2 regions of the Ferrovibrio sp. GW821-FHT12B10 genome follow, and region 1 is predicted to be linked to the other one. Evidence: predicted binding sites of a transcription regulator. Region 1 holds the regulator's gene; the other holds the start of a gene.

What was found. The regulator HrcA, encoded in region 1, represses chaperone genes, less so after heat shock. The targets are predictions, from matches to a motif close to GTTAGCACTCNCCNNNGGNGAGTGCTAAC.
Region 2: the regulator HrcA is predicted to act here: its motif matches at 9,741-9,769, upstream of groES (co-chaperone GroES).

The regions. Positions count from the first base shown of each region.
Region 1 covers NZ_JBXAQT010000001.1:2,621,710-2,637,872, forward strand. The annotation lists gene AC1RRT_RS13255 (alpha/beta hydrolase) at 1-436, opposite strand, end outside; gene dapB (4-hydroxy-tetrahydrodipicolinate reductase) at 527-1,339, opposite strand; gene dnaJ (molecular chaperone DnaJ) at 1,416-2,570, opposite strand; gene dnaK (molecular chaperone DnaK) at 2,676-4,625, opposite strand; gene rarD (EamA family transporter RarD) at 4,834-5,808, shown strand; gene pncA (bifunctional nicotinamidase/pyrazinamidase) at 5,904-6,623, shown strand; gene AC1RRT_RS13285 (alpha-ketoglutarate-dependent dioxygenase AlkB family protein) at 6,676-7,308, shown strand; gene AC1RRT_RS13290 (sensor histidine kinase) at 7,262-8,494, opposite strand; gene grpE (nucleotide exchange factor GrpE) at 8,658-9,266, opposite strand; gene hrcA (heat-inducible transcriptional repressor HrcA) at 9,365-10,387, opposite strand; gene AC1RRT_RS13305 (ABC transporter permease) at 10,494-11,357, opposite strand; gene AC1RRT_RS13310 (ABC transporter permease) at 11,354-12,373, opposite strand; gene AC1RRT_RS13315 (ABC transporter ATP-binding protein) at 12,379-13,467, opposite strand; gene AC1RRT_RS13320 (extracellular solute-binding protein) at 13,528-14,700, opposite strand; gene AC1RRT_RS13325 (TspO/MBR family protein) at 14,845-15,351, opposite strand; gene AC1RRT_RS13330 (transporter substrate-binding domain-containing protein) at 15,392-16,163, opposite strand, start outside.
Region 2 covers NZ_JBXAQT010000001.1:1,973,283-1,989,445, reverse strand. The annotation lists gene AC1RRT_RS10165 (hypothetical protein) at 1-343, opposite strand, end outside; gene AC1RRT_RS10160 (glycoside hydrolase family 25 protein) at 578-1,192, shown strand; gene AC1RRT_RS10155 (hypothetical protein) at 1,323-1,817, opposite strand; gene AC1RRT_RS10150 (MipA/OmpV family protein) at 1,837-2,661, opposite strand; gene AC1RRT_RS10145 (response regulator) at 2,833-3,576, shown strand; gene AC1RRT_RS10140 (ATP-binding protein) at 3,573-4,991, shown strand; gene AC1RRT_RS10135 (peroxiredoxin) at 5,067-5,726, opposite strand; gene AC1RRT_RS10130 (DUF2177 family protein) at 5,831-6,241, opposite strand; gene AC1RRT_RS10125 (PAS domain-containing protein) at 6,317-6,817, opposite strand; gene AC1RRT_RS10120 (PAS domain-containing protein) at 6,920-7,453, opposite strand; gene groL (chaperonin GroEL) at 7,644-9,302, opposite strand; gene groES (co-chaperone GroES) at 9,345-9,662, opposite strand; gene AC1RRT_RS10105 (MerR family transcriptional regulator) at 9,933-10,781, shown strand; gene AC1RRT_RS10100 (glutathione S-transferase family protein) at 10,894-11,577, shown strand; gene AC1RRT_RS10095 (glutathione S-transferase family protein) at 11,711-12,394, shown strand; gene AC1RRT_RS10090 (PaaI family thioesterase) at 12,412-12,804, shown strand; gene AC1RRT_RS10085 (alanine racemase) at 12,817-13,950, shown strand; gene AC1RRT_RS10080 (sensor histidine kinase) at 14,015-15,808, shown strand; gene AC1RRT_RS10075 (DUF2336 domain-containing protein) at 15,821-16,163, opposite strand, start outside.

The DNA of each region.
Region 1 (16,163 bases):
CGAATAGTCCGGCGGCAATAGACCCCCAGGAATGTGCAATGATGTTGACCGGGCGGCCGCCATGGCGCGCCGAGATTTCGCGGGCCACGCGGGCAATCTGCGGTGCAGCCACGGTTGCGCGGCCGAGTGGCGGATGACCTGTCGCGACCTCGTCCATGCCGGGAAGGCGTGTTGAACCGCCGAAACCGGCGAAATCGAAGCTCCATGCATCAAAACCAGCACTACTAAGCGCTTCGAGCCACGAATAACCTCTGAAACGGAAGCCGACGGACAGGGCTGAAGGGAAGGTGGCGCCGTGCACATAGAGCACGGGTGCGCCACGGCCGCCGGCAGGCGGCAGATGCCGCAGAAGCAGGTCTGGTGCGCCATTCGAGCCCGATAGTATTTCGGTTTGGCCGCTGATGAGTGCGCTAAGGTCAGGGGTGTTGTGCAACATAAGCGAATCTCCTTCGCGCAGAAGGTAGATTTGCCCGCGTCAGGTTTCATCCCGTGATACTACGGTCAAGGCCGAAGCATCACGGGAACATCAACCGTTCAGGCCCAGCACATCGGCCATGCGGTAGAGTCCCGGCAGCTTGCCATGGGTCCAGACTGCGGCGCGCACCGCGCCGCGCGCGAAGATGCTGCGGTCGGTTGCCTTGTGGGTCAGTTCGATGCGCTCGTTGTCAGCGGCGAAGATCACGCTGTGCTCGCCCGCCACATTGCCGCCGCGCAGGGCGGCAAAGCCGATATCGCCCTTCTTGCGGGCGCCAGTGATGCCGTCGCGGCCGCGATCCGAAATCTTGTCCAGCGGCTTGCCGCGGCCCAGCGCCGCCATCTCGCCCAGCAGAATGGCAGTGCCGCTCGGCGCATCCACCTTCATGCGGTGATGCATCTCGACGATCTCGATATCCCAGTCTTCGCCAAGGGAGGCGGCCACCTGCCGAGTCAACCCGGCCAGCAGGTTGACGCCCAGGCTCATGTTGTAACCCTGCACCACGGCGCAGTGATGCGAGGCCTTTTCCAGCGCTGCGAAATGGTCTGCCTCCAGGCCGGTCGTGCCGACGATGTAGGCGGTGCGGCCCTGGGCCGCGAGCGCTGCATGCTGCGGCAGCAGGGCGGGCACGGTGAAATCCAGCACGGCATCGACATTGCCGAACATCACGGCCGGGTCGTCGATGATGGCCACGCCGGTCGCAGCCACGCCGGCCAGCAGGCCGGGATCCTTGCCGAGGAATTCCGAGCCGGGACGTTCGGTGCCGCCGCCGACGGCGGCGCCGGGCGTGTTGGCGATCTCGCGCACCAGCGCCTGGCCCATGCGGCCGGCGATGCCGACGATGCCGATGCGAACTGCGGACATGACTTTACCCCTGGACGGACGAAACAGTCCGGCAGTCTAGCAGGGCGGGCGGGGGAGAGAGAAGAGTGTGCGCGGACTACTCGGCCTTGCCGCCGAGCATCTCCTTGACCTTGTCGAAGAAGCCGGTGCTTTCCGGGCTGCTTTCCTCGCCGTCGAGCTGGGCGAATTCCTCCAGCAGCTCGCGCTGGCGCTTGGAGAGCTTGACCGGCGTCTCGACCATCACCTGGATGTAGAGATCGCCATTGCCGGCGCCGAAGCCCGACTGCTGCAGGGAGGGCATGCCCTTGCCGCGCAGGCGGAACTGCTTGCCGGTCTGGCTGCCCTCGGGGATGGTGATGCGCGCCTTGCCGCCGTCCAGCGTCGGCACTTCCACGCTGCCGCCCAGCGCCGCCGTGGTCATAGAAACCGGCACGCGGCAATGCAGATGCTGGCCTTCGCGGCGGAACAGCCGGTGCGGCTTCACGCTCAGGAAGACATAAAGGTCGCCCGCCGCGCCGCCGCGGATGCCGGCCTCGCCCTCGCCGGAAAGCCGGATGCGGTTGCCTTCATCGACGCCTGGCGGGATGTCGACGCTCAAGGTCTTTTCCTTGTGCACGCGACCGGCGCCGCCGCAGACCTTGCACGGCTTCTCGATCACGCGGCCGGCGCCGCCGCAGGTCGGGCAGGCGCGTTCGATGGTGAAGAAGCCCTGCTGCGCCCGCACTTTGCCGTGGCCCTTGCAGGTCGGACAGGCGATCGGCTGGGCACCGGCCTCGGCGCCCGAGCCGTCGCAGGCCTCGCAGGCAATCGAGGTCGGCACGCGGATCGTCGCCGCCTTGCCGCTGTAGCAGTCTTCAAGGCTGATCTCGAGATTGTAGCGCAGGTCGGAGCCGCGATTGGCGCTGCCACGCCCGCCGCGCGCACCGCCGCCGCCCATGAACTCGCCGAACAGGTCGTCGAAGATGTCGGAGAAGGAGGTGAAGTCAAAGCCGCCCGGCCCGCCGCGGCCGCCGCCCATGCCGCCCTCGAAGGCCGCATGGCCATACTGGTCATAGGCGGCGCGCTTCTGATCGTCCTTCAGGACTTCATAGGCTTCGCTCAGTTCCTTGAACTTGCGTTCGGCATCCTTGTCGCCCGGATTCTTGTCGGGATGATGCTGCATCGCCAGCTTGCGGAAAGCCTTTTTCAGGTCTTCCGCATTGGCGTTCTTGGCCACCCCTAGAATCTCGTAATAATCGCGTTTGGTCGCCATCACGTCAGTCCCGGGCGCCACGCCCCAAATTCAAAAACACTTGCCCCAAGCAAAACCGGGCGCCGCTTGGTTTCGCGGCGCCCGGGCTGGCCGGTTACCCGGCGCTTACTTCTTTTTCTTGTCGTCTTTCACTTCTTCGAAGTCGGCGTCGACAACATTGTCGTTCTTCTTCTCACCACCGCCGGAGGCTCCGCCGCCGGCTGCCTGGTCGCCGCCAGCCGCAGCGCCTTCAGCGCCGGCCGCCTCACCTTGAGTCTTGTAGAGCGCTTCGCCCAGCTTCATGGCGATCTGGCTCAGGCTCGTCGCCTTGGCCTTGATCGCGTCGCTGTCGTTGGACTCGATCGCCGCCTTCAGCTCGGTGATGCCGGCCTCGGCTTCCGCCTTCTCGGCCGCCGGAGCCTTGTCGCCCAGATCGGCGATGGTCTTCTCGGTGGCATGGATCAGGGCTTCGGCCTGGTTCTTCACCTCCACAGCCTCGCGCCGCTTCTTGTCCTCGGCGGCATTCTCCTCGGCGTCGCGAACCATCTTCTTGATGTCGTCTTCCGAGAGGCCGCCCGAGGCCTGGATGCGGATCTGCTGTTCCTTGCCGGTGCCCTTGTCCTTGGCCGAGACATGCACGATGCCGTTCGCGTCGATGTCGAAGGTGACCTCGATCTGCGGCACGCCGCGCGGCGCCGACGGGATGCCGACCAGGTCGAACTGGCCCAGCAGCTTGTTGTCGGCCGCCATCTCGCGCTCGCCCTGGAAGACGCGGATGGTCACCGCGCCCTGATTATCCTCGGCGGTCGAGAAGACCTGGCTCTTCTTGGTCGGGATCGTGGTGTTGCGTTCGATCAACTTGGTGAACACGCCACCCAGCGTCTCGATGCCCAGCGACAGCGGGGTCACGTCGAGCAGCAGCACGTCCTTGACATCGCCCTGCAACACGCCGGCCTGGATGGCGGCGCCGATGGCCACGACTTCATCGGGGTTGACGCCCTTGTGCGGCTCGCGGCCGAACAGCTGCTTCACCAATTCGATGACCTTGGGCATGCGGGTCATGCCGCCGACCAGAACCACCTCGTCGATGTCGCCGGCCGTCAGGTCGGCATCCTTCAGCGCCTTCTTGCACGGTTCCATCGTGCGCTGGATCAGGTCGTCGACCAGGGCTTCCAGCTTGGCGCGGGTCAGCTTCATTACCAGATGCTTCGGACCCGAGGCATCGGCGGTGATGAAGGGCAGGTTGATTTCGGTCTGCGTCGCCGACGACAGCTCGATCTTGGCCTTTTCACCGGCTTCCTTCAGGCGCTGCAGCGCCAGACGGTCGCTGCGCAGGTCGATGCCCTGCTCCTTTTTGAATTCGGTCGCCAGATAGTCGACGATGCGCAGATCGAAATCTTCGCCGCCGAGGAAGGTGTCGCCGTTGGTCGAGCGCACTTCGAACACGCCGTCGCCGATCTCGAGGATCGAGACGTCGAAGGTGCCGCCGCCAAGATCGTAGACGGCGATCTTCTTGCCGTCGCTGGTCTTGTCGAGGCCGTAAGCCAGCGCGGCCGCGGTCGGCTCGTTGATGATGCGCAGCACTTCAAGGCCCGCGATACGCCCGGCATCCTTGGTGGCCTGGCGCTGGGCGTCGTTGAAGTAGGCCGGCACGGTGATCACGGCCTGCGTCACGGGTTCGCCCAGGAAGCTCTCGGCGGTTTCCTTCATCTTCTGCAGGATGAAAGCCGAAACCTGGCTCGGGCTGTATTTCTTGTCCTGGACTTCGACCCAGGCGTCGCCGTTGTCGCCCTTGGCCACCTTGTAGGGGACCATCTCGGTGAAGCGGCGGGTCGCGTCATCGGTATAGGCGCGGCCGATCAGGCGCTTCACGGCGAACAGTGTGTTTTCCGGATTGGTGACGGCCTGGCGCTTGGCCGGCTGGCCGACGAGGCGTTCGCCATCCTTGCTGAAAGCGACCATCGACGGCGTGGTGCGCGCGCCTTCGGCGTTCTCGATCACCTTCGGGGTCTTGCCATCCATGATGGCGATGCAGGAATTCGTGGTACCCAGGTCGATGCCAATGACTTTGGCCATAATCTCACTCCTTTTTGCGGCGATCCGAGACGGCCTTCGGCAGGAAGCGCCGGGGCGGACCCCTTTTGGTTCAAGCGTTCGCGGGGTATGTAAGAGGAGGCCCCCCGTCCCGCAACGGGTGGGTCAAAAAAATGTCCAGAAAAGCGGGCCATACGGGCAAATCGCCCCATCCCCCAGCCCATCCCTGGTCCGTGGTTTGAGGAATCCGATGTCCGAGAGCGTCCCCCCGTCGGCCCCGACTCGCCCGGCCGGCCCCAGTCATTCCGCCTCAGTCCCCGCCGGCCTGCCCTGGTCGGGCATTGCCCTTGGTCTAGGTGGTTATTTTCTATGGGGAATTTCACCGATCTATTTCAAGGCCACCGGGGCGGCCGGAATCCCGACCCTGGAGCTGAACGCCCATCGCATCCTGTGGTCCTGCCTGCTCTGCCTCGGGCTGGTCCTGGCCTTCGGCAAGCGGCGCGAATGGTGGGCCGTCCTGAACAATCCCCGCCTGCGCCTGGTGCTGGCCGGCACGGCGGTCTTTCTGGTGATCAACTGGCTGACCTTTGTCTGGGCCATCGACCGCAACCAGGTCATGGCCTGCAGCCTGGGCTATTACATCAACCCGCTGTTCGCCGTGCTGCTGGGCCGCCTGGTGCTCAAGGAGCGCGTCAGCCCCGTGCAATGGGGCGCCTTCGGCCTGGCCGGCATCGGCGTGCTGGTGCTGCTGGCCGGCACCGCCGATGACGGCTTCTACCTTTCGCTGCTGATCGCGATCACCTGGGGCTTCTACGGCCTGCTGCGCAAGCGCCACCCCGTCGACAGCCTGATCGGCCTGACCATCGAGACCATGGTGCTGCTGCCCTTTGCGCTGGGCTACCTGCTGTGGCTGGGCGGTCAGGGCACAGGCGTTTTCGGCCAAGCCGATGGCTGGACCCATGTCCTGCTGCTGCTGGCCGGGCCGGTCACCGCCGCGCCGCTGGTGCTGTTCGCCGCCGGCTGGCGGCGGCTGCGAGTCGCGACCATGAGCCTGCTGCAGTATCTGTCGCCCAGCCTGCAGTTCCTGCTGGCGGTGCTGCTATGGGGCGAGGCCTTCACCGCCATCCATGCCGTGGCCTTTGGCTGCATCTGGGGCGCGCTGCTGATCTACAGCGCGCATTCCTGGCAGGCTGCCCGCAAACCGGCCGCCACGCTGCCTGAATAGTAGGCCCGGATCGAAAGCCGTAAAAAAGCATTGGACGCCCGGAAACAAAGGGCGTTTGCTTGGTCCCGGTTATTCAGCAACAGCGGGGATATTTCATGATCAACCGGCGTCACATGATGATGGGTCTGGGGGCGGGCGCTGTGTCGCTCGGCCTGTCGAACGGGGTTTTCGCGGCGGGCAAGATCAAGCCCGGCGCCGGCAGCGTGCTGATCGTGGTCGATGTGCAGAACTGCTTCGTGCCCGGCGGCAGCCTGGCCGTGAAGGAGGGTGATGTCATCGTCCCGCTGATCAACAGGATCGCCAAGGGCTTCGAGAATGTGGTGCTGACGCAGGACTGGCATACACCCGATCATGTGTCCTTTGCTTCCCAGCATAGCGGCAAGAAGCCGTTTGAAGCCGTGAAGCTGCCCTATGGCAATCAGGTGCTGTGGCCCGACCATTGCGTTCAGGGCACCGATGGCGCGTCTCTGGTCAAGGACCTCAGCATCCCGCATGCCCAGCTGGTGATCCGCAAGGGCTACCACAAGAATGTCGACAGCTACTCGGCCTTCATGGAGGCCGATGGCAAGACCTCGACCGGTCTGGGCGGCTACCTCAAGCAGCGCAACATCAAGCGCGTCTTCGTCGTCGGCCTGGCCACCGATTTCTGCGTTGCCTGGACGGCGATGGATGCGCGCAAGCAGGCCTTTGAGACCTTCGTGATCGAGGATGCCTGCCGTGGCATCGACGCGCAGGGCTCGCTGGCGAAATCCTGGGCCTCGATGAAGGCGGCCGGCGTCAAGCGCATCCAGTCGGGCGACCTCACCATCGCTTGAAGGCGCCGGAGTCGAGGCTGGACAGCCGGCGGCAGCGCGCCACATTGGTGTCATGCCGTCGCGCGAGTCTCTTGATGGGTTCCGTATTTTCCCTGGTCTGCTCGACCGGGAACGTCAGCGTGCGCTGGCGCAGACGGTGCTGACCCTGCTGGAAGCCGCGCCGCCCTATCACGCCACGATGCCGAAAACCGGCAAGCGCATGAGCGTGGCGATGAGCAATGCCGGGTCGCTGGGCTGGTATTCCGACCGCGACGGCGGCTATCGCTATGTCGCCGAACATCCCGAAACCGGCCTGGCCTGGCCGCCGATCCCGGAGTCCCTGCTGTCGGTCTGGTGGTCTGTGGCCGATTACGACCATCTGCCCGAATGCTGCCTGATCAACCGCTATGATTCAAAGGCCAAGATGGGTCTGCACCAGGATCGCGACGAGATCGATATGACCGCGCCGGTGGTGTCGGTTTCGCTGGGCGACGACGCGCTGTTCCGCATCGGCGGCACGGCGCGCAAGGATCCGACGCGCTCCTTCAAGCTGGCATCCGGCGACGTGCTGGTGCTGAGCGGCAAGGCGCGGCTGGCCTATCACGGCATCGACCGCGTGATGGAGGGCACCAGCCGGCTGATTCCCGGCGGCGGCCGTATCAACCTGACGCTGCGGCGGGTGACGCGCCCGTCAGCGCCGCGATGACCGACTGATTGCCGCCCAGGTTCTTTCCGGGCGGCGGCGGGAACCACGCGCGCATGGTGGTGCCTTCGCCCGGCACCGAGTGGATCTCGAAACGGCCGCCATGCATCTCCACCAGCGACTTCACCAGCGGCACGCCCAGGCCGGTGCCTTCATACTGGCGCGTCAGATCGTTCTCCACCTGGCCGAAGGGTGCCAGCACGATCGGGATATGCTCGGGCGCGATGCCGATGCCGGTATCTGTGACCCAGGTGGTGAAGCCGCCCTCGTCATCGGGCGTGGCGCCCACCTCGATGCGGCCACCGGGCGGTGTGAACTTCACGGCATTGGAGACCAGGTTGAGCAGGATCTGCCGCAGGGCCTGGCGGTCGACGAAGCCTTCGAACAGTCGCGCATCCACCATCATGGTGATGAAGACGCCACGTCCTTCGGCGCGTTCGCGGAAGGTGCGGATGCAGGCTTCCATGATCTCGGCCGGGTCGGTCATCTCGGGCTGGATGCGCCAACTGCCGCTCTCGATCTTCGACATGTCGAGGATGTTGTTGATCAGGCCCAGCAGATGCTGGCCGCTGGCCTGGATGTCGTTGACGTATTCGACATAGCGGTCGTTGCCCAGCGGCCCGAAGATTTCCTTCTGGATGATCTCGGCAAACCCGATGATGGCGTTCAGCGGGGTGCGCAGTTCGTGGCTCATGTTGGCCAGGAAGCGCGTCTTGCTTAAAGAGGCTTCCTCGGCTTGCTGGCGGGCGCGGTCGAGCGCGCGGTTGCGCCGTTCGCTGCGCGCCATGCCCAGCTGCAGCAGCGAGAGCGCCGTGCCGACGCCATAATAGCGGTCGCCGCGGGTGACGATGAAGCCACGCAAGAGCGCGCTCTGGTGCTCGTCGGCGATCAGGCTTTCCAGCTTGTCGACGCTGATGCTGGCATCGACGATGAGCGGTGTGCGGTCCATCAGATGGCCGACCGGCTTCTTGGCATAGAGCGCGCGGCCATAGTCGCGGGAGAGCTGCGTGATCAGGTCATAGCGGTTGATCAGGCCCACGGGTCGCGCGCCGTCCACCACTGCCAGCGCGCCGAGATCGGGATCGGCCTGGAACCGGCGGTCGACATCCTCGCAGCGCATGGTGGCGGGCACCGGCGGCAGCGGTACTGCCACCGTCCCGATCGTCTCGAGCGCCTCGGCTGTCATCATGTCCACCGGTGATCCCCCGTCGTTCGAGGGGACTATCGGTCAGACAGATTGCGCTTTTTTGACAAAGGCGGATGTTTGCGTTGATTCATCCGGGTGTGTGACGGGAGTTGCAATTCCCGTACACTTCAGCGTGTGGCTGACCCATCGATTCAGATCACTGTATTCAGACTTGGGTATTGATGGTCTGGCCGGCCTGGGCATCGGGCTGCGGCCCACCCTTGGACACGCCCACCATGGCGGCGCGCAGCAGGCGGCCCTGCTGCACATAGCCGGCCGCGATCACCTGCAGCACGGTGCCGGTGGCGACGGTCGGATCCTCGATCTCGAACATCGCCTGATGCAGGTTGGGATCGAAACGCTGGCCCTTGGGGTCGACGCGCACGATGCCGTGACGTTCGAACACCGACAGCAGCTCGCGCTCGGTCGCCTCGATGCCGGCCACCAGATTCTGCACCGGCTCGCTGGCCGCGTCTTCCTTGGGCACGTTCTCCAGGGCGCGACGCAGGTTGTCCGCCACGCTCAGCACGTCCTTGGCGAACTTGCCGGACGCGAACTTGACCGCGTCTTCCTTCTCGCGGTCGAGGCGCTTGCGCAGGTTCTCGGCTTCGGCGGCCTGACGCAGCAGGCGGTCCTTCAGCTCGGCCGCCTCGGCCTGCGCCCGGGAGAGGCTCTGGGCCAGGGCATCATCGGCGGGTGCGGCCTGCGGCTGGGGCTCGGTCTGCTGGGCAGCGGAGAAGGTGGGTTCGATGCGGTCGTTGTCGTTCTGGGTCATGATCTTCGGGTCTCTTTACAGGCCCCTGCATATACGGAGAGCCGGGCCGGTTTAAAAGGGGGGAGCGGAACATCCGCCATCAAAAATACGCGTTACGGTTACCCCAGCAGGCGGCCGACCACCTGGGCGGTGAAATCCACCATGGGAACGACGCGGGCATAATTCATGCGGGTCGGCCCGATCACGCCGATGGCGCCGACGATGCGCTGTTGCTGGTTCTGCAGCGGCGCCACGATCAGCGAACAGCCGGCGCGGCGGAAGAGGGTGTTTTCCGAACCGATGAAGATGCGCACGCCTTCGCCGCCCTGGGTCAGCTCGATCAGCCGCAGCATCTCTTCCGTGTTCTCAAGCTCTTCCATCAGATTGCGGATGCGTTCCAGGTCGGCGATCGCCGCCACGTCATCCAGCAGGTTGGCGCTGCCGCGCACGATCAGCGTGCCGCGATCAGGTTCGCCGCCCCAGACCGCCATGCCGGCCTCCACCACGCGCGCCGACAGCTGGTTCAGCTCGGCGCGGCGCTGCTCCAGCTCGCGCAGGATCTCGGCGCGGCCGACCGCCACGGTACGGCCTTTCAGGCGCTGCGACATGAACTGCCCGGCCTCGGCCAGCGCTTCGGCGGTGAAGCCGGTCGGGATGTCCAGCATGCGGTTCTCGACCTGGCCGGATTCCGACACCATCACCACCAGCGCCTTGCCCGGGCCCAGCGGCACGAATTCGACATGGCGCAGCGGCACGTCCACCTTTGGCGCCACCACCATGCCGGCATGGCCCGACAGGCCCGACAGCACCGTGGTCGCCTCGGTCAGCACATCCTGGAAGCCGCGGCCCGAGGACATGCAGCGGCCCTCGATCGAGCTGCGCTCATCCTGGGTCAGGTCGCCCATCTGCAGCAGGCCATCGACGAACAGCCGCAGGCCGCTTTCGGTCGGCAGGCGGCCTGCCGATGTATGCGGGGCATAGAGCAGGCCGGCCTCTTCCAGATCGGCCATGGTGTTGCGGATGCTGGCCGGCGACAGCCGGTGTTCCAGTTTTTTCGACAGGAAACGCGAGCCGACCGGCTCGCCGGTCGTCATGTAGGTCTCGACCACAAGCCGCAGGATGTCGCGGCTGCGCTGGCTCATCTCCTGGATCATGACACCAGACTTAAGAAGGTGGGGAAGCCCCGTCAATGCCGCCGGGGCGCTGCAGGGGCGTCCGGCGGGGCCGAAGCGGCCCTGGCGGGCCTTTTCAGGCCAATCCGCGCTCGTCGGCCTGCTGGGCCAGCCGCAGGCGCCGGGCCTTGGCGGCCTCCTCCCGGCGCTTCACCAGCTCATAGGCGATGGCGCAGACCAGGGTTACCCCGATGATCACCACCGCCAGGGCGCTGATTGCCGGGGTGGTGCCCTGGCGCACGCGGCCGGCCAGCACGGTGGTCAGCGTCTTGTCGGCCAGGATGGAAAAGGTGGTGGTGTTGTAGTTCTCGAAGGAGGACAGGAAGGCCAGCGCCGACGCGGACAGGATCGCCGGCCGCAGGAAGGGCAGCAGGATATGCGCAAACACCTGCGGATGGCTGGCGCCCAGATCAAGCGCCGCTTCCTCCTGCGCGCGGTCAAAGCGCTGCAGCCGGGCCAGGAAGATCAGCATCGTATAAGCCGAGATGAAGCTCGCCTGCGCCACCACCGTCATCAGCGTGCCGTCATAGAGGAAGCGCGTGCCGGTGGCGCCGGTCATCTCGCGCCAGAAGATCACGGTGGAGATGCCGATGATCACGCCGGGCGTCAGCACCGGGGACACCACGATCAGGTAGTAGAACGAGCGCGCCCGGGCATAGACCTGGGTCATCATGATGGCACCGGCCAGGCCGACCGGCACCGAGACCAGAACCACCAGCAGGCCGATCCACAGCGAGTTGCGCAGGCCGTACATGATATCGGCATCGCTGAGCAGGCCGGAGAACCATTTCAGCGTGAAGCCCTCGAAAGGATAGATCTGCGGATAGGACGAGCTGTTGAAGGCGGTGACACCCATCACCGCCAGCGGACCGAACAGGTAGAGAAAGAACAGCCCGATATAGAGCCAGGTGGAAAAACGGATGATGCGGCTGCTGGTCATCGTGCGATCTCGCCCAGGCCTACCTTGAACACGCGCAGCACCAGCAGCACGAAGGCGATGCAGGCGAGCAGCAGGATGAAGGCATAGGCGGCACCCTGCTGCCAGTTGAAGGCCTGATAGAAGCGGTCGTAGACGATCGGCGTGAACCACAGCGTGCGCGGTCCGCCCAGCACCAGCGGCGCCGCCAGCGCCCCGGCATTCAGCATGAAGACCAGCGTGGCGCCCGACGCGATGCCCGGCTTGGCATGCGGCAGCACCACCGACCAGTGGATGTACCACCAGGGCGCGCCCAGATCGCGGGCGGCCTCGATCTGGTTCCTGTCCAGGCTCTCGATCGCGTTGTAGAGCGAGAACATCATCATCAGCAGATAGGCATAAGCGAGGCCGGCATAGAGTCCGACATCGAGGCCGAGGAAGTCCACCGGCTGGTCGATCAGGCCGAGCTTGAGCAGCGCTGTGTTGATGGCGCCCTGGCTGCCCAGCAGCACACGGAAGGCGAAGGCGCGCAGCACTTCGTTGACCCAGTAGGGCGTGATCAGCAACAGCATGAATAGCCGAACGCGCGCCTTCGCGCTCACCTGCGCCATGTAGAAGGCGAGCGGGTAGCACAGCGCGAAATTCAGCACCGTCACCGCGACGCTGGCGCCGATGGTGAGGAAGAAGGCCTTGATATGGGTGGTGTTCCAGCTGGCCGAGGAGGTGGTCGAGCCGTAGAGGAAGTAGTGGTAGTTCTCCAGCGTGTAGACGTCCTTCGGCCCGCCGATCTGCGGCGGCGGCAGCTTGGGTCGCAGCGACAGGTCGATCATGTAGAGCTGCGGCAGCACGATCATGATCACCGTCCACAGCCCGACGGCCAGCGTCAGATACAGCGAGACGGCAATGCCATTGCGGCGCCAGAAGGATGGCGGCGCCAGCGCGCCCAGCCGCCGCCGCTCCAGCATGGCCATGAAGACGAAGGCGGCCATCACCACCAGCGGCAGCGCCAGGATCAGGCTATGGCCGACCGAGCTGTGCATGGCGGCTATCCCTGCCCGAAACCCTCGCGCGGCAGCACCTGGGCCTCTGCCGGCGCATAGCCGATGGTGACGGCTGCGCCAATCGCCGGCAGCGTGGCGGCATCGGCGCGGCCCAGCGTCATCGCCACGCGGCTGCCGCCGGCGGCGGTGGCGATGGCGACATGGGTGAGATTGCCCTCGTAGGCCACTTCGGTGACGGTGCCGGCCAGCGGCTGGAGCTGCGCTGCGGCATCGGGGCGCAGGATTTCCGGCCGCACGAACAGCACGGCATCTGAGCCGTTGACCAGCCCGCGCATGTTGCGGCCGCCAAGCCGCCCCGCCGGCGTGTCCAGCATGGCGATGCCGTTCTCGCTGGACACGACCTTGCCGATGAAGGCGTTGTTCTCGCCGACGAAGCTGGCCACAAAGGCCGTGCGCGGGGTTTCGTAGACGCTGCGCCCGTCGCCCACCTGCTGGATCACGCCGCGATCCATCACGGCGATGCGGTCTGACATGGTCAGCGCCTCGCCTTGGTCATGGGTGATGTAGATGAAGGTGATGCCGACGCGACGCTGGATGGCGCGCAGCTCGTTGCGCATATGCTGGCGCAGCTTCAGGTCAAGTGCCGACAGCGGCTCGTCGAGCAGCAGCACCTGCGGCTCGACCGCCAGCGCGCGGGCAATCGCCACGCGCTGCTTCTGGCCGCCGGACAGTTCGTCGACGCGCTTGCCGCCCTGATCCGGCAGCGCGATCAGGTCGAGCAGCGCCTCCACCTTTTTCATGCGGGCGCGGCGCGGCAGGTTCCGCACCCGCAGGCCGTAGGCGATGTTGTCGGCGACGCTCATCATCGGGAACAGCGCCAGGTTCTGGAAGATCAGCGCGGTGGGGCGCTTGTTCGGGCCGATGCCCTGCATGTCGCGGCCGCCCAGCAGCACGCGGCCCTGGGTCGGCTCGATGAAGCCCGAGATGGTGCGCAGCAATGTGGTCTTGCCGCAGCCCGAGGGGCCGAGAAAGGAGAAGAATTCGCCGGGCGCGATCTCCAGCGTCGCGTCGTCGACGGCGGTGAAGTCGCCGAAACGGACGCTGACATGGTCCAGGGTTATGGCTGCGGTCATGCGAGACTGGAGAATGAGGGGAAAATGGCGCCGGCTTGCGGCCGGCGCCAGCGACCGGCGTCAGGCGGCCTTGAACTTCTCGGCATACTGCGTGCGCAGCTCGGCGAACCAGGATGGCTCCGGCGGGCGATGCCACAGCTTGGTGGTGGCGTCGTCGGGGAAGGCCTCGGTGAAGTTCTTCTTCGCCACATCCGAGAGCAGGGCGTCGGCGCCCTTGGCCACCGGATTGTAGCCCGAGCCGTCGGCCACCTTGGCCGAGACCTCGGGCGCATGCAGGTAATTGATCCACTCATAGGCCTGGGCGATGTTCTTGGCGCCGGTCGGCATGGCCCAGCCGTCGAGCCAGGCGATCGCGCCTTCTTGCGGCGCCATGTAGGACACCGGCTTGCCCTGCTTTTTCAGCGACAGCGCCGGGCCATCCCAGGTCTGGCCGATGACGACACCGTTTTCCATGAAGCCCGACTTGGTGTTGTCGGCCGAATCCCAGAACTGCTTGATCCACGGTTTCTTGCTGATGGCGAAGACCAGGATCTGGTCGTAGATCTTCTTCATGCTCGCCTCGTCCTTGAAGGCGTCCATCATGCGGTTGCTCGGCAGCTTGCCGGTGCGGTCCCACCACAGGCCGATGCTGAGCAGCAGCGAATGCGGCCGGCCCTGCACCTTGCCCTTGTATTCATCCTCCCACAGCGTGCCGTAGGAGAGCGTCTTGTAATCGAGCTTGGCCAGGTCGGTGCGCCAGCTGATCGCCTCGCTGCCCCAGCAATGCGGCACGTGATAGAGCTTGCCGTCCCAGGTCCACACGCTGGTCGAGCCGTCCAGCATCGCCGGCAGCAGGCCGTCCAGCTTCATCTTGTTGGTGTCGAAGGGCTGCAGCAGGCCGAGGTCCTTGAACTGCGGCGAGCGGTCGCGCGTCGGCTGGCAGAGGTCAAAGCCCATGCCGGCGGTGGCCTGCAGCTTGTTGATCTGTTCCTCGTTCTGCGAGAACGGCGTCTTGTTGATCTTGATGCCGGTCTTCTTCTCGAAATCGGGGATCACCGGATCGGGCAGTTCGTCATCCCAATGCAGCAGGTTGAGGCTGCCCGAGGATGACAGGGCGTCCTGCACGATCCAGGGCCCCATCGCGGCGATCCCGCCGGCTGCAACGGTGGATTTCAAAAGTGTGCGGCGGGTGAAACTGCGGACGGCGCGCACCGTCGCGGTCGCCGATGAAACAGGGGGACGCTTACTGGTCATGGCCGTGATCCTCCTCTGATATGCCGAGATGGATCAGCAGGATTCATGCCATGCCGGACTCGCGAACAGACCGGCAATAGCCGGTGACCCTGCTTCTCCCGGGAGCAGGACGGATACGGATTGCTCGGAATCGGGGCAGTCCGGTCAAGTCGGATTGAGCTGCCAGACCGCGAGGTTGAGATACATGGCGAAGCTGACCCAGCCGAGATAGGGCAGCAGCAGCAGGGCGGCCGGGCGGTCGAGCCGGTCGAAGGCGCGGATGGTGGCGGCGATCGCCAGCCACAGCAGGACGATCTCGGCCAGCGCGAGGTCGGGCCGCTGCAGCCCGAAGAACAGCCCCGACCAGGCGAGGTTCAGCAGCAGCTGCAGGCCGAACAGCGCCAGCGCGCCGCGTGCCCTGTCCCACCCTGCCGCGCGCCACACGCGCCAGGCGCTGATCGCCATCATGATGAACAGCAGGGTCCAGACGATGGGGAAGGCGATGTCGGGCGGATTGAGCGCCGATTTGGCAAGACCCGGATACCAGCTCTTCACCGGCCCGGCGGTGATCGCGCCGCCAAGGCCCGAGATCGCAAAGCAGGTGGCAAACGACAGCAGCAGCGCGAGCAGGCTGCGCGGCGAGAGCAGCGGGGGATGGTGATAGCGGGTCATGCTGGATAGATAGCGGGCGCAGACCGTCTGGCAAGACCCGTCATGGGTTCAGTCCTGCGGTCATCCCTGCGGGCGCGACGGTTGAACCCTGCAATCCCATGGCATCCAGCGCGCGGCGCACGTCGCCATTGGCTTTCTGCGCTTCGATGAAGGCGCTGACATAGGCCAGCGCTTTCGCGCGGCCTTTCGGCACGGCCGCTGCCGTCGGCGTTTCGAGGAAGCTTTCTTCCAGCACGCGCGTGCCAAGCCCGTCCTTTTGCAGTTGCGCCTGCAGGCCGAGCAGCGACTCCCGGCCCAGCGCGATGCCCTCGGCCCTGCCGTCTTTCAGCAACGCAACAGCCTCGGCCACGCCGCGCTGCGGACTGAATGTCGCCTGCTGGAGATGCAGCGCGGCCGCGCGCGCCGTCGCCGCGCCCTCGACGCCGGCAATGCGGATGCCGGGGCGGTCGACATCGGCCAGCCGCGTGATGCCGCTCTGCGTCGTCATCAGAAAGGTGCTCTGCTGCAGGTGATAGGCGGCGCCGAAATCGATGACGCGCGCACGCTGCGCCTCATACGGCATGAAAGTGACATCCCAGGCGTTGGCGGCGCCGGCGCTCACGATCTCGGCGGTGGCCGGATAGGCCACGAAGCGCAGCGGGCGGCCGATCTGCGCCGCCAACGCTTGGCCCAGATCGACGGTGACGCCTTTGTATTGCCCGTTCGGGTCCTGCACGGCGTAGAGCGCGGACGCCGCGGGCGAGACGGCGATGGCGACGCGCAAGGGTCCTGTCGGCGTCAGCTCGTCATACGGCTGCGCGCTGGCTGTACCG
Region 2 (16,163 bases), 650 kb from region 1:
CGAATGTCGCCACGTTCAACGATGCAGTCTGGGAGAATAATTCTTCCACGATCTGCATGGCTTCGGTCTTCATGACCGGATCCAACCCCATGCTTGTAAACGCCGCCGACTGAACTGCCCGCATTGCCGCCGCATTGGTGCAGGTGGCCACAGACAGCGGACTGAGAGCTTGGATATTATTTGCTTTGATGGCGGCCAGACTGTCTTGTGTAAACGCATAAAGATCGACGGTGGATATTTTATCCGCTTCAACATAACTGTCTTCCGATACGCTCCAGGACGTGCAGCCGGACAGCGCGCCGGCTACGACAATGGCAACGACAATGCGCGTTATATTTTTCATCTTTACCCCCCGTGAAGGCCTCACCCACCCGCGCCGACGATATGCCCGCTACCTTCGCTGTCAATTGAACACTGCCGTGCGGTTACTCGTGCATGCAGAGAAAATGAATACCGACACCATACGACGTACCAAGATGGATATATGCGTATGCACCACGTGGCTAAATAGCACCTCCCCGATATCCGACACATCGCGCTAACGTTCACGCGGGAATCACGAAACCAGGAGGGTGGCATGCCGATAGAAGGCATTGACGTTTATGAAGAGAATGGAGAGATAGACTGGGCAGCGATAAAGGCGGCAGGGAAAAGTTTTGTTTTCGTCCGCGCGGCATTTGGCGACAGGCCGGACACCCGCATGGTCCGCTATCTGTCGGATGCCAAGACTGCCGGCCTGACCTGCGGCATCTATCACTTCCTGCTGCCCGCCAACGACTACAAGCAGCAATGCGATCTCATGCTCAGCCTGATCGATCAGGTCCTGCAACCCGGCGACCTTGTTCCTGTCCTCGACGTGGAGAATTACAAAACCTGGAAACCGAAGAACACCGCGGGCTACATTGCCGGCCTGAAAGATTGGGTGACGCGTGTGGAGGCACAGATCGGGCGGCGGCCGATGATCTATACCCGCGCCAGCTTCTGGCATGAAATCGGCAATCCACCCGGCTTCACCGACTGCCCGTTATGGGTTGCGCATTACGGAGCGGCAAAGCCGAGGCTTCCGACCGGCTGGGATCGCTACGATTTCTGGCAGTACACCGAAACAGGCCGCGTCGCCGGGCAAGCCGGCGACGCAGATTTAAATGCTGCGCATCCCGATCTGCAGGATCTGAACAGCCTATGCCTGTAGAAAAAGGGCGTACCACACAATACCACCGGCCCTAGCTCGACTGCGGCACGGTCCGCAGGATCTCATCGAAGTTGCGGCCCCTGATTATTGGGTAATGCAGCTGCGCCTTGATGGTCCTCCCAGGTGCGAACTACTCCACCTTTAGAAACCGTTCCTCCCGCAGGCTGTAGCGATGCGCTACGCGGCCGATATGGCGCAGCTCGGCATGCACATAGGGCCATAGCACGACCAGGAAGGCGATAGTCACCACATCCATCATCAGGATGGCCAGATCTTGCGCCGTCAGCGGTGCCGACACCGTCACCAGCGCCTGGAACAACGCCATGCTGGTACTGCCGGCAACGAACAGCAGCACGCCGACCAGATGCAGGCGATAGGTGGACAGCAGCAGGATCACGACGGCCATCGCCAGCTGCAATCCGGCCGCCACCACATCCTGCTCCAGCCGGATGCTGCTGAGCAGCGTCGCTGTGCAGGCGCCGAGGTACAGCACCACGGCGAGCAGGTTTATCATGCACCAGAAGCCCGAGAGCCGCCGGCCCAAAACGGTGACCAGTACGCCAGCCATCAGGCTGGTCAGCACCACGCCCCAAGCCACCCAATGCCATGGCCCCATCATCAACATGGCTCCATCATCAGCATGATCAGAACTTGTAGCTCAAGAACAGGCCGGTGGTGAGCTGGTCGGCCGAGCCACGATCCTGCACCAGCGGGCTGTCGGCGACGTCTCCCAACAGGCGCTTGTAACCGAGACGGCCGGTGATGCCCCAGTGTTCGGTCAGGCTGTAGTCGAGATCGAGCGTCAGACCCGCATCCTTGAAGCCGCCCTCGGGCTGATAGCGGCGCATGCCGCTGCGTGCTACCTGTGCCGCCGTCACACCGAAATAGGTCTCGGTGTAATTCTCATCGGCCCAGGTGGCGTAGAGCTCACTGCGCAGGCGCAGCTTCGGAGAGAAGCTGTAGCGATAGCCACCCGACAGTTTCGCTGTCAGGCCGTCATGGGCGCCGCTGACATCCTGGAAGACGGTGGCGCCCAGTGACCAGGCGCCGATGCCATAAGTGATGAAGCCGCCGACTTCCATGCCGCCGTCGATATCGCCCATGCCGCGCAGATCGTCGCTGTCGTCTTCATCGCGGCCGAACTGGTAGCGCACCAGCGGCCCGACCTGCAGCTTATCGCTGTCGCGCGGGCCCTGCCAGGTGAAGGCATTGGCGCCCAGCGTGGTTCCGCGCAGGAAGATCAGATCCTTGTATTTCACCATCAGCAGCGGCGCGGGCGAAACCTCGTAATCGTCGCTGCCCTCGTAATCGGGCTGGAACAGCGCACCGGCGCCGAGCCGGATGTCCCAGTCCTTCTTGGGTGAGGCCGCCTGTTGCTGCGCGGGCTGCTGCTGGGCTGCGGCGGCTAGCGGCAGTGCCAGGATGACAGCGGCCATGAGAACGCGGGTAGCGGCAGTCGTGCAGGTCATCGGGGGAATGCTCGTTTTCGTGGAGAATCAGGGGGGAGGAAGCCGGGACACCCTAGCCCGGCTGGTCCGCCGGCCCGTGTCAGCCCTGTATCGATATGTTTCAGAATGTTGCTGGGCGGCGGCAATGCCGCGCCGGCCTGTTATATTGGCGGCCAACGGAGACCCAAGACTGTGACGACCCCCGCCGCCTTCCACGTCCTGATCGTCGACGACGACCATCGCATCCGCGCCATGCTGGCCCGCTTCCTGACCGACCACGGCATGAAGGTGAGCCAGGCCGGCGATGGCAAGCAGATGTTCGCCATTTGCGACAGCGCCCGCATCGACGTGATCGTACTGGACATCATGATGCCGGGCGAAGATGGCCTGTCGTTGTGCCGCCGCATGCGGGCGCAGAGCGCGGTGCCGATCATCCTGTTGACCGCCATGACCGGCGATACAGACCGCATCATCGGCCTGGAGATCGGCGCCGACGACTATGTGGTCAAGCCGTTCAATCCACGCGAGCTGCTGGCTCGGATTCGCGCCGTCACACGCCGGTTGGGCGCCACCAGCATCAACGCCGAGCGGCCGGCGACGGGGACCGCCTATGAATTCGGCGGCTGGCAGCTCAACGCCAGCCGGCGCACGCTGACCTCGCCGGCCGGCGCGTTGACCGATCTGACCAGCGGCGAATTCGACCTGCTGCTGGCCTTCCTGGAGCATCCGCAGCGCGTGCTGACTCGCGACCAGCTGCTCGACCTGGCGCATGGCCGTATAAGCCAGGCCTATGACCGCAGCATCGACGTACAGATCAGCCGCCTGCGCCGCAAGATCGAGACTGATCCGCAGGATCCGGCTTTCATCAAGACGATCCGCAACGAGGGTTATTTCTTCACTGCCGCCGTGGCCATTGTGCAGGATGCGGCGGCGTGAGGATTCCGCTCTGGTCAAAGCTGCGCCTGGCGCCGCGCATCGCGCTGGTCATCATCGGTGGCCTGCTGGCCGTGAAGGCGGTCGACGAACTCATGCCGCTGGTGATCCGCCCGCCTGAGATCATGTTCTTCGACCGCGACTGGCTGCTCGCCAACCTGCAGGACATGCGCGACCGCAGCAGTGCCGTGCCAGCGGCCGATCGGCCGGTCCTGCTGCAGTCGCTGCCGGCGGCGCACTGGCTGGATATGGCGCCGCTGTCCGCGAAACCGGAGTTCCGCCACACCGCGCGCAGCGGCGCCTTTGCCGACCTGCGCCTGCAGATTGCCGCCACGCTGGGCCTGGCACAGCAGGACGTGCTGTTGATGGCAGACGATCTGGACGATCCGGAATATTCGCCGCGCCCGTTGGTGATCATCCTGCCGCCGCTGCCCACCGTGATGCGGGACGTGCTCGACGAGCGCCGCGAAAACATGCTGAGCAGCGACCTGCGTATCGCCTTCCGCATCGGCCCCGAGGAGTGGCTGCTGGTAATGCCGAAAAGCGACGGCCAGGAAACTGTGCGCATGATCCGCAATGTTGCCCTGCCGCTGTTCGCCGTGGTGATAATCGCCCTGCTTTCGGTCTGGGTGGCACGCGGTGTGGTCAAGCCGCTGGACGACCTGGCGGCGGCGGCCGAGAAGCTCGGCCGCGACCGCGAACTCAGCCTGGTGGGGGATTTCAACGCGCCGGAGCTGCAGGCGATCGGCAATTCCTTCAATGCCATGCAGCAGCGCCTGAAACGCTTTGTCGACGACAGACTGCAGATGGTCGCCGCAATCAGCCATGATCTGCGCACGCCCCTCACCCGGTTGAGACTGTTTGCCGAATACGTGCCCGACCAGGACCAGCGCCGCCAGGTTCTGTCCGACATCAACGACATGGAAGCGATGGTGAGCACGACGCTGACCTTCGCCAGCAACCGGCTCAAGGACGAGCCCCATGGCGCCGTCGACCTTGCCTCGCTGCTGATCAGCCTCTGCGATACCGCCGCTGATGCCGGCAGCGCCGTGCGTTATGACGGCCCGGACCATGCCGACCTGACCTGCCGTCCCATCGCGATCCGCCGCGCCTTCGCCAATCTGGTCGACAACGGCTGTAAATTCGGCACCAGTGTGCAGGTGAATCTGCGCGATGCCGGCGATGCCATCCTCGTCACCGTGGCCGATGACGGGCCGGGTATTCCGACTGACCAGCACGAAGCGGCCTTTCGGCCCTTCACGCGACTGGAAAGTTCGCGCAACCGCGAAACTGGCGGCACCGGACTGGGACTGACGATCGCGCAGGATGTAATCCAGGCCCATCACGGCACGATCAGTCTGGACCAGTCCGCAGCCGGCGGACTACTGGTGACGGTGATGCTGCCGAAGACGACATAAGCAAGAAGGCGCCGTTTCCGGCGCCCTCTGCAATGTCGCGACGAGTGTCGCTATTATTTCGGCTGCGGCCCAGCCCTACTTAGGTTGAGGGACTATGCGCAAGTAAGGCTTCGGCGCCTTCCAGCCGCCCGGGTATTTCTGCTTGGCTTCATCGTCGCTCACCGAGCCGGCAATGATGACGTCCTCGCCCGGCTGCCAGTCGGCCGGCGTAGCCACCTTGTGCTTGGCCGTCAGTTGCAGACTGTCGACGATGCGCAGGATCTCGTCGAAGTTGCGGCCCGTGGTCATCGGGTAATGCAGCTGCGCCTTGATGGTCTTGTCCGGCCCGACGATATAGACCGTGCGCACGGTGGCGTTGTCGGCGGCCGTGCGGCCCTTCGATGAGTCGCCAGCTTCCTCGGGCAGCATGTTGTAAAGCTTGGCCACCTTCAGATCGTGGTCGCCAATGAGCGGGTAGTCCGGCAGGAAGCCGGTGACGTCCTTGATGTCGCCGACCCAGCGCTTGTGATCCTCGACCGGATCGATGCTGAGGCCCGCCACCTTCACGTTGCGTTTGTCGAATTCGGATTTCAGTTTCGCTACCGCGCCGAGCTCGGTGGTGCAGACCGGTGTGAAATCCTTGGGATGGCTGAACAGGATGCCCCAGCCATCGCCGATGAAGTCATGGAATTTCAGCCTGCCGACCGTGCTGTCGGCCTCGAAATCGGGCGCCTTGGCGCCAATGCGCAAACTCATGATGTCCTCCCTCCAAGTCTATGGAAAAGACATAAGCTAGGGCGGCGCATAGGGTTCCGGAAACGAAGATTTTTTGTCGGATCGGCGCAGGATTTTGTGTGGAATCAGGCGCCGAACTTGCGCGCCGCCCAGACGCCCATGGTCGAGGCCAAGCCAGTGACGATGGCGCCCCAGGCCATGTCGACAATGGTGACGCTCAAAGGCCAGTTCGGAATGGTGGCATGGTTGGTCAGGTCATAGGCGCCATAAGCGACCAGGCCGAAGAAGGCGCCGCAGAGCAGAACCGTGGGCAGACTGTCCCCATCACTGAGCGCCGGCCGCAACACGAAGAAGGCTACCCCCAGGCCATGCAGCACATAGAACAGGATGGCCGGGACCCAGACGATTTCTTCGCTCAGCAGCGCACCGAGTTTGGGCCGGTAGAACAGTTTGGTCGCGGTCCCGAGCCAGAAAAAGTCCAGCGTGGCCAGGGTGGCCCACATGGCGGCGGCGGCGATGGCAAGGGTTTTGGTCATGAACAACGCTCCTCTGCTGCCCATCATGTAGATCGAATCGCAGCTTGAAAAGGGTGCACTTCCGGCCAAAAACCCTCAACTGTGGAAGAGTCCACCCAGCAGCATGTCGATCCTCCGGCCATCACTGGCCAGCGGCAGCAGGAGACGCACGAATTTCCAGACCCTGTAATCCCGCCCGAGAATATGGACGGGGCCGCAGCGGGGCGTACGGTCTGCAAGCACCTCTCGGATCTGGCCTTCGAAGGTGGATACCATCTCCGGGTCATCAATAGCGGACGGCGATTTCCCATTCATGCTCTGCCGGTAAATCTCGTCGACTTTGGTGCCGGCAAGGCGGAACTGGAAGTATGGCGACGCGGGAAGAATATCGATCAGGAAAATATGCGGCAGCAGACCGCGCATCTCGATCGGATCAATGTCCCGGCGAGCGGGGAACTCTCGTAGCCCGCATTTTTCCAGCCAGTACTCATACATCCATTGCACCTGGGCCTTGGTGTCGCAGGCCCTGCTTTTGGAAGGACAGGATGTGCAAGGGCTAACCGCAGGCAAGGGGGGAACAGGTATCATGGCGGTCATATCCCAAACATCCGATCGTTGACGGGACTGCTCGATGCTCGGACGAGCCCAGGCTGCCTCAATCTGCTGGCATGCCTTGCCGTGACACCGCGCATCCATGATTCAGTTGCTTCTCGCGGCCAGGCCAAGGACGAATTCGTCGTAGCCCTGCCCCCGTTCTTGGAGAATGCTTTCCAGGAGCGCGAGCGAGGCCTGCACGCCATGGGCGCGATCGGAATGCCTGGATTCTTCCGCCAGGAGGCGGGCATAGAGCGGCTCGATCTGGGCGATCGCATCACGATCCGATGCACGGCGGTTGCAATGATAACCATCGACGCGGCCGTTCAGATCCTCATTCGGCGTAACATGAGCGAGAACCCAGTAGTAGTCGCCGTTCTTGGCCAGGTTCTTCACATAAGCAAAGATTTCATGGCCGCGTTGGATGCGTTCCCACAGCAGGCGAAAAACAGCACACGGCATATCTGGATGGCGCAGGATGCTTTGCGGCTGACCCAGAACATCTTTTTCATGATACAGCCCAACCTTGCAAAACACGTCATTGACGTAGGTGATACGCCCTTTCGTGTCGGTCTTGCTGACGATGATTTCGCTTTCGGGGAAGCTGCGTTCGGTTTTGGTCGGTGACGGTCTTTGCATGGGGTTACCCGCTGTGGATCAATGCGGGATATTTCGCTCCGAACCGGTGAATCAGCCAGTCACCAGTCACTGACTGAAGGGCGGGTCACCATCCGGTGACCCATCGGCGCTGCCAAAATGGACAGCAATGAAAAAGGCCCGGTCTTGCGACCGGGCCTTTCCGTAAGCTCTGAACGAAAGAGCGTTGGACTTAGAAGTCCATGCCACCCATGCCGCCCATACCGCCCATGCCGCCGCCGCCCGGCATGCCGCCGCCGGCCGACTTCGGCTCCGGCTTGTCGGCAACCATGGCCTCGGTGGTGATCAGCAGGCCGGCCACCGAAGCAGCGCCCTGCAGCGCGACGCGCACGACCTTCGCGGGGTCGATGACGCCGGCCTTCACCAGGTCGGTGTATTCTTCGGTCTGGGCGTTGAAGCCCCAGCTGGTGTCCTTGGACTCCAGCAGCTTGCCGGCAACCACGGCACCGTCAACGCCGGCATTCTCGGCGATCTGACGAACCGGGGCCTGCAGAGCGCGGCGGATGATTTCCACGCCGTGCTTCTGGTCGGCATTGTCGACCTTGACCTTGTCGATGGCGCGGATGGAATAGAGCAGAGCGGTACCACCGCCCGGCACGATGCCTTCCTCAACCGCGGCGCGGGTCGCATGCAGCGCGTCATCAACGCGATCCTTGCGCTCCTTCACCTCGATCTCGCTGGCGCCGCCAACCTTGATCACGGCAACGCCACCGGCCAGCTTGGCCAGACGCTCCTGCAGCTTCTCACGGTCGTAGTCCGAGGTGGTTTCCTCGATCTGCGCCTTGATCTGGGCCACGCGAGCCTGGATATCCTTGTTCTTGCCGGCGCCGGCGACGAGGGTGGTGTTCTCCTTGTCGATCGACACCTTCTTGGCGGTGCCCAGCATCTGCAGGGTGACGCTTTCCAGCTTGATGCCGATGTCTTCCGAGATCAGCTGACCACCGGTCAGGATCGCGATGTCTTCCAGCATGGCCTTGCGGCGATCGCCGAAGCCCGGCGCCTTGACGGCGGCAACCTTCAGACCACCGCGCAGCTTGTTCACCACCAGGGTCGCCAGGGCTTCGCCCTCGACGTCTTCGGCGATGATCAGCAGCGGACGGCCGGTCTGCACGACGGCTTCCAGCACCGGCAGCATGGCCTGCAGACCCGACAGCTTCTTCTCATGAAGAAGGATGTAGGGGTTCTCCATCTCGCAGAGCATCTTCTCGGCATTGGTGATGAAGTACGGCGACAGGTAACCGCGGTCGAACTGCATGCCCTCGACGACATCCAGCTCGGTCTCCAGGCTCTTCGCCTCTTCAACCGTGATGACGCCCTCGTTGCCGACCTTTTCCATGGCCTTGGCAATCATGTTGCCGATTTCGGAATCGCCATTGGCCGAGATGGTGCCGACCTGGGCGATTTCCTTGGTGCCGGAAATCTTCTTGGCGCGGGCCTTCACGTCCTCGACGATCTTTTCCACAGCGAGGTCGATGCCGCGCTTCAGATCCATCGGGTTCATGCCGGCGGCAACGGCCTTGGCGCCTTCGCGCACGATGGCCTGGGCCAGCACGGTGGCGGTGGTGGTGCCGTCACCGGCCTGGTCATTCGCCTTCGAGGCCACTTCGCGCACCATCTGGGCGCCCATGTTCTCGAACTTGTCAGCCAGCTCGATTTCCTTCGCAACCGTCACACCGTCCTTGGTGATGCGCGGCGCGCCGAAGGACTTGTCGAGAACGACGTTACGGCCCTTCGGGCCCAGCGTCACCTTGACGGCATCGGCGAGGATGTCGACGCCGCGCAGCATCTTGCCACGCGCGTCAGCGCCGAAACGAACGTCTTTAGCAGCCATGTGAATGTCTCCTTAGAATTTATGCAGGTTGTACGGCGCTGATTAAGCGGCCTTGGACTTCTTGGCAGCGGTGCCTTCGATGATGCCCATGATGTCGGATTCCTTCATGATCAGGAGATCCGTGCCATCGAGCTTCACTTCGGTGCCCGACCACTTGCCGAACAGCACGCGGTCGCCGACCTTGACGTCGAGCGGCTGCACCTTGCCGTTTTCATCGCGAGCGCCAGCGCCGACGGCGATGATCTCGCCCTGCATCGGCTTTTCCTTGGCGCTGTCCGGGATGATGATGCCACCAGCCGTACGCTCTTCCTCGGCCACGCGCTTAACGACCACCCGGTCATGCAGCGGACGAAACTTCATGCGATCCTCCATTATCTGTCGCATCGATAAATTCTGAAATCATCAGAAATCGCAGTTTTCCGCGAAAATCTTCAGATTGTTAGCACTCTCCCTAGGAGAGCGCCAGACACTTAAGCAGGCCCCGCCTCACCGTCAAGGGAGCCTGCCCGGATTCCGCCATATTTTTTGGACTAGGCCCCTATTCCATCTAAATCTTCAAAAAACCGCCTTGACCTTGACGCAGCGTCAAAGCGGAGGCTGCGGTTATCGGCACCATCACGGAGACGGCTTTTGTACAGGATCGGGGAATTCGCCCAGCTCGCCCAGGTATCGGGTCGCCTGCTGCGCTACTACGACAGCATCGGCCTGCTGAGCCCGCAGCGGATCGATCCCGCCACCGGCTATCGCTACTACACGGCGCAGCAGCTGGTGGCACTGAACCGCATCCTGGCACTGAAGGAGCTTGGCCTCACGCTGGACCAGGTGGCGCGCCTGCTGCAGGACGGAGTCTCGGCCGAAGAGATCCGCGGTATGCTGGCTCTGCGCAAGGCGGAGTTGGAACAATCGCTGAGCGAGGAGGCGATCCGCCTGCGCCAGGTGGAATCGCGGCTGCGCCAGATCGACGAGCAAGGCGGCATCGCAGATTACGACGTGGTGGTGAAATCGGCACGCGCCCAGCCCTGGCTATCGCTGCGCCGCGACTTCGCCAGCATGGACGAAGCCGTGACTGCCCTGCGCGATATTGTGCAGGCGGCGCGCGCCCGCATCCCCGACACTGCGCGCGACGCCCTGGTGGTGGTGGCGCATTCCGCCTTCGAACATGAACATCTGGACCTGGAGATCGGCTTTGCCCTGCATCGCGAGATCAGCAAGCCGGTCCCGGTGCCGGGTGGCATGAATTTGCAGCCGGCGGAACTGCCGGCCCTGCCCGCACTGGCGACGCTGGTGCGGCGCGGCCCGAATTATCAGAGCCATCTCGCCTTCGGCGCACTCGGCCTGTGGATGGAAGCCAACGGCTATGCCATCGCCGGCCCGAGCCGCGAGGTGTTTCTCGAACTGCCCTTCATCCGGCCGGATGAAGACGAGTCGGTGGTGGAAATCCAGTTCCCGGTGAGCAGCGCGGTGACCGCACCGGCATAACCGACAGCAAACAGAAAAAATCTTGAACCGGCGATCCCGCATCGCCGGGCAGGAAGCCTTGTGCTTTTTTCAACGGCGATCGCCGATCGCCATCACCCAGAGGAGACGTGTAATGCTGAAGATTTATGGCGTGCCGATTTCGGTTCATACCCGCAAGGCCATCCTGGCGGCGCTGGAAAAAGGCATCGCCTATCAGAACGAAGTGGTGATCCCCTTCACCCCGCCCCCAGGCTGGGATCGCCTGAGCCCAACCGGCAAGATTCCAGTGATGACCGCCGGTGACCTGCACCTGCATGATTCATCCGTGATCTGCGCCTATCTGGAGCGGACCCATCCCAACCCGCCGCTCTATCCGCAGGATACCAACAGCTATGTGCAAGCGCTGTGGTTCGAGGAATTCGCCGATGGCACGATTTTCCGCGACGTGATCCATGGCCTGTTCTTCCAGAAGGTGATCCGGCCTGGCATCCTGAAGCAGGAGACCGACCAGAGCGTGATCGATACGATCCTGCAGGCCGCCATGCCGAAACATTTCGGCTATCTGGAAAGCGTGCTGGATGGCCCGTATCTGGCCGGTGGGCAATTCGGGATCGCCGACATCGCCACGGTATCGAATCTGATCAACTACCACTATCTCGGCTATCGCATCGATGCCGCCCGTTTCCCCAAGCTGGCGCAGTATCTGGCGACGCATCTGCGACGGCCGTCAATCCGCACGGCTCTGGCAGCCGAGCAGATGGCGGCACAAGGCATGGGACTGGACCGCAGCTTCGCGGCCGACCTGCAACTGGCATAAGCAAACGGCCGGCCCCTCTTTGTTATCCAGGGGCCGGCCGCATTCCCGCAGACGGGTGCTATCCGGCTCTGTGCGCCGATGGTAGATTGACGGCCCTCTATCGACAGTCAGGCCAACAATCAGGACCGCCGCCATGATCACCGTCCATCACCTGAACAACTCCCGCTCGCAGCGTGTGCTCTGGCTGCTGGAAGAACTGGGTGTGCCCTATCAGGTGGTGCATTACCAGCGCGGCCCTGACATGCGCGCGCCGGCCGAGCTGCGAAAGATCCATCCGCTCGGCAAGTCGCCGGTGATCGCCGATCCCGCGATCACCAGCGGCGACCAGACCATCGCCGAGACCGGCGCCATCGTCGAATACCTGCTCGAAACCTATGGCAACGGCCGCCTGGCGCCGGCGGCCGGCACGGCAGAGAAGCGCCGATTCACCTACTGGCTGCATTACGCCGAAGGCTCGGCCATGCCGCTGCTGCTGCTCAAGCTGATCTTCCTGCGACTGCCCAGGAATGTGCCCGGCCTGCTGCGGCCGATCATCAACATCGTGGCCGGCAAGGCGCAGGCAACGCTGATTGACCCGCAGCTGTCCCAGCATGCCCAGTACTGGAGCAGCGAACTGGCCAAGAATGGCGGCTGGTTCGCCGGCAGCGACTTCACCGCCGCCGACATCATGATGAGCTTCCCGCTCGAAGCTGCGGTCTCGCGCGCCAATCTGGGCGACGGCCACAAACCGATCCACGATTTCCTCGCCCGCATCCATGCGCGGCCGGCCTACCAGCGCGCGCTCAAGTCCGGCGGGCCCTACGAACTGATGAAGTGAATCCGGAGTCGCAGGGCATGTCCGACCTGACCAACCTGCCGTTTTCCGACCTGATGGGCCTGCGCATCGTCAGCGTGGCGCCCGAGAAGGTGATCGCCGAACTGCCGGTGCGGCCCGATCTGTGCACACGACCGGCCGTGCTTCATGGCGGCGCGGTGATGGCCTTTGCCGATACGCTGGGCGCCGTGGCCACCGTCGCCAATCTGGGCGAGGGCTTCAGCACCACGACGATCGAAAGCAAGACCAACTTCTTCGCCGCCATTCCCGCTGGCGACACGGCGAAAGCAGAATGCACGCCACTGCATCGCGGCAAGACCACCATGGTCTGGCAGACCCGCATCACCCGCAACGACGGCAAGCTGGCCGCCGTGGTGACCCAGACCCAGCTCATTCTCGCACCCCGCTCATAAGCAGTCATGCCCATGACCCTCGACGACTTGCCCACGCCCGTCCTGCTGCTGGATCGCCAGCGCCTGCTGCGTAATATCGCCCGCATGCGGACGCGCGCCGAGGTGCTGAAGGTGACGCTGCGGCCACATCTGAAGACCGCGAAATCCGTGAAGGTAGCCGAGCTGTGCCATGGCGGCGCAAAGGGGCCGCTCACCGTCTCTACGTTGGCCGAGGCCGCCTATTTCGCCAAGGCCGGCTTCCGCGACATCACCTATGCCGTGCCCATCGCGCCGCAAAAGCTGGTGCAGGTGGCTGCCATCATGAAGGATGGCGTCGACCTCAAGATCATCACCGACAATCTCGCGATCGCCGGGGCGGTCGCCGCCAAGGGTCGCGAGTTGGGCATCGTCTTTCGCACCCTGATCAAGATCGACTGCGGCCTGGGCCGCGCCGGCATCCTGCCGAATGCGCCGGAGCTGCTGCCGCTGGCAACCGCATTGTCCCAGCCGGGCACGCAGCTTGCCGGCGTGCTGACCCATGCCGGCCATTCCTATGGTGCGAAAAGCATTCCTGAGATCGAGCGCATCGCCGAAGAAGAGCGCACCGCCGCCGTGCTGGCCGCGACGCGGCTGCGCGAGGCGGGATTCACTTGTGGGATCGTCTCGGTGGGCTCGACGCCGACAGCGCTGTTCGCCAGGCATCTGGATGGCATCACCGAGATGCGCCCGGGCAATTTTGTATTCTTCGATCTGTTCCAGGCTGGCTTGGGCAGCTGCAAGATGGATGACATCGCTGTATCGGTGCTGGCCTCGGTGGTCAGCCATCATCCGCAGCGCAATCATGTGCTGATCGATGCTGGCGGCCTGGCCCTGTCAAAGGATACCGGTGCCAACCAGCACAGCCCCGGCACCGGCTACGGCCGCGTCTGTCGTCCCGCAGAAGGAATGCCTCTGCCGGGCCTCAGCATCCATGACGTGCATCAGGAACATGGCCTTGTCGGCGGACCGCAGGTTGCGCCGCTTGATTTCTCAGCCTTTCCGCCTGGCAGCCGCCTACGTGTGCTGACCAACCACATCTGCATGACCGGTGCGATGTATGATCGCTATTATGTCACCGATGGCGGCACCACCGTCGTCGACGAATGGGATCGCGTGAACGGCTGGTAAGTCAAACCGGTTGCGCTCTCACTATATTTCCGGTTGAGTAACGGCGAGGGGAAAACTCGCCGGCATGTCCGAGACTGTCAAACCCGATACAACCATGGCCGTTCCGCCGCCTGCGCGGGACGAGCAGTGGTCGCGGGAACAGGACAGCGCCCAACAGAGCCGCAGCCGCGCCAACGCTCCGATCAGTTTCCGCCAGGTGGTGCCGATCAACGCGGGCGTCACCCTCATCAATGTCACCGCCATCGCGTTGCTGCTGCATGGCGAGATCGAACTGCGCTGGCTGATCGCCTGGTGGCTGCTGCATGCCATCACTTTTGCCGCGATGATGTATCGCTGGCTTGGCGAAAGCGGCAAGCCGCGCAATCCCGAACGCTCCCAGCGCCTGCGCCGGTTCGACATCGTCAGCGCAGCCTTTTCCGGCGCCTCGTGGGGCGCTTCGGCGCTGTTCCTGCCCTATCTCGCGCAGGAATATCAGTTGCTCGTGGTGATGGTGGCCGCTGGCATGATTGCTGGTTCTGCCGCGACGCTAGCCGTGGTGCCGCGCGCCGCGCTGGTCTTCATGCTGACCATTGCCGGGCCTTTCATCACGCATTTCCTGCTGCAGGGAACGCCGGTGACGGTTGCCATGGCAGTGGCTTCGACGCTGTTCACGGCCGCGATGATCATGACCAACCGCATCGTCAACGGCGTGATCCGGCGCAATCGCCGCCTGCATGAAGAAAATACCGCGCTCTACGAACGCATCCGCAGCGCTCAAGCCGAGCTGCTCGACATCGCCGAAAGCACCGAGGCCTTCGCCTTCCTCGACCCGCAGGGCCGGCTGCAGTTGTGGAACAGCCGCCTGCCGCGCATCCTGGGCCTGGACGAAGCGCAGCTGCAGCGCGGCGTCAGCCTCGATGCACTGCTGCGCAACGCCGGCCTGCCCGATGCGCTGCTGACCAGCCAGATTGCCGGCGGCACGCTCCAGCTGCCGAACGGGCGCTGGGTGCAGATCAGCCGTCGCATCACGCCACATAACGATCAAGCACTGATCGTCATCGACACCACCGAACAGCAACAGGCCTCCGCCCAGCTGCAGCAGCAGAATACCCGGCTGGAGGATCTGTTCCGTCAGGTGTCGGATGCGCGCGACGCGGCCCAGCGCGCCAGCCAGGCCAAATCGACTTTCCTGGCCAATATGAGCCACGAGCTGCGCACGCCGCTGAACGCCATCATCGGCTTTTCCGACATCGTGCAGAAAAAGCTGTTCGGCAATGCACCGGAGAAATACGACGAGTATCTGGTCGACATCAACGGCAGCGCCCGGCATCTGCTGGGCGTGATCGACGACATCCTGGATCTGGCGCGCATCGAGGCCAACCAGATCGTTCTGAATGAACAGCCGGTGATGCTGGATGAAGAACTGCAGATCTCAGCACGGCTGGCCACCTCGCATTACGGCCGCGATGTGCATGCCACCCGCCTCGACGTGCCCGACGACCTGCCACCGCTGCATGCCGACCCGCGGCTGGTGCGACAGATCATGATTAACCTGATCGGCAACGCACTGAAATTCTCGCCGTCAGGCGTGCCGGTGCAGGTCTCGGCCTGCTACGACGCCGACAGCCGCGAACTGTCGCTGGCGGTGCGCGACCGTGGCATCGGCATTGCGCCTGGAGACCACAAGCGCATCTTCGATGCCTTCGAACAGGCCGACAGCCAGCTCAGCCGCAATTACGGCGGCGTTGGTCTGGGGCTGTCACTGGTGCGGGCCTTCGTGCTGGCCCATCAGGGCCGCATTGCCATCGACAGCGCGCCTGGTCGCGGCACGCTGATCACCGTCACCTTCCCGTCCAGCCGGACCGGGGCCTCATTCTAGAAAACGATTTCTTTAAGCGGCGGCAGCGGCCATGCGCTGGGCCGCCTGCGCGCGGCTGCGCCTGCGCGTGAGCCAGCGCTGCTCCTGCGGGTCCCACAGGATGGCGTAATCGGCCAGCATCATACCGATCACCACATCGGCGAATTCGGCGCGCTCGACCGTGCCGCGCAGGAAGTCGAAGCCGCGCGCCAGATCGATGATCGCTTCGGTCATGCGGAAATAGTCGCTGGGCAGGCCGATGCGCTGATACAGCGCGGTCAGGCCGCGGCGGCCCGGATCATAGATCAGTAGGCGCACATTTTGCAGCGAGATGCCGGCGCTTTGCGCCATCGCCTGTTCGAAGAAGGCAAGATCG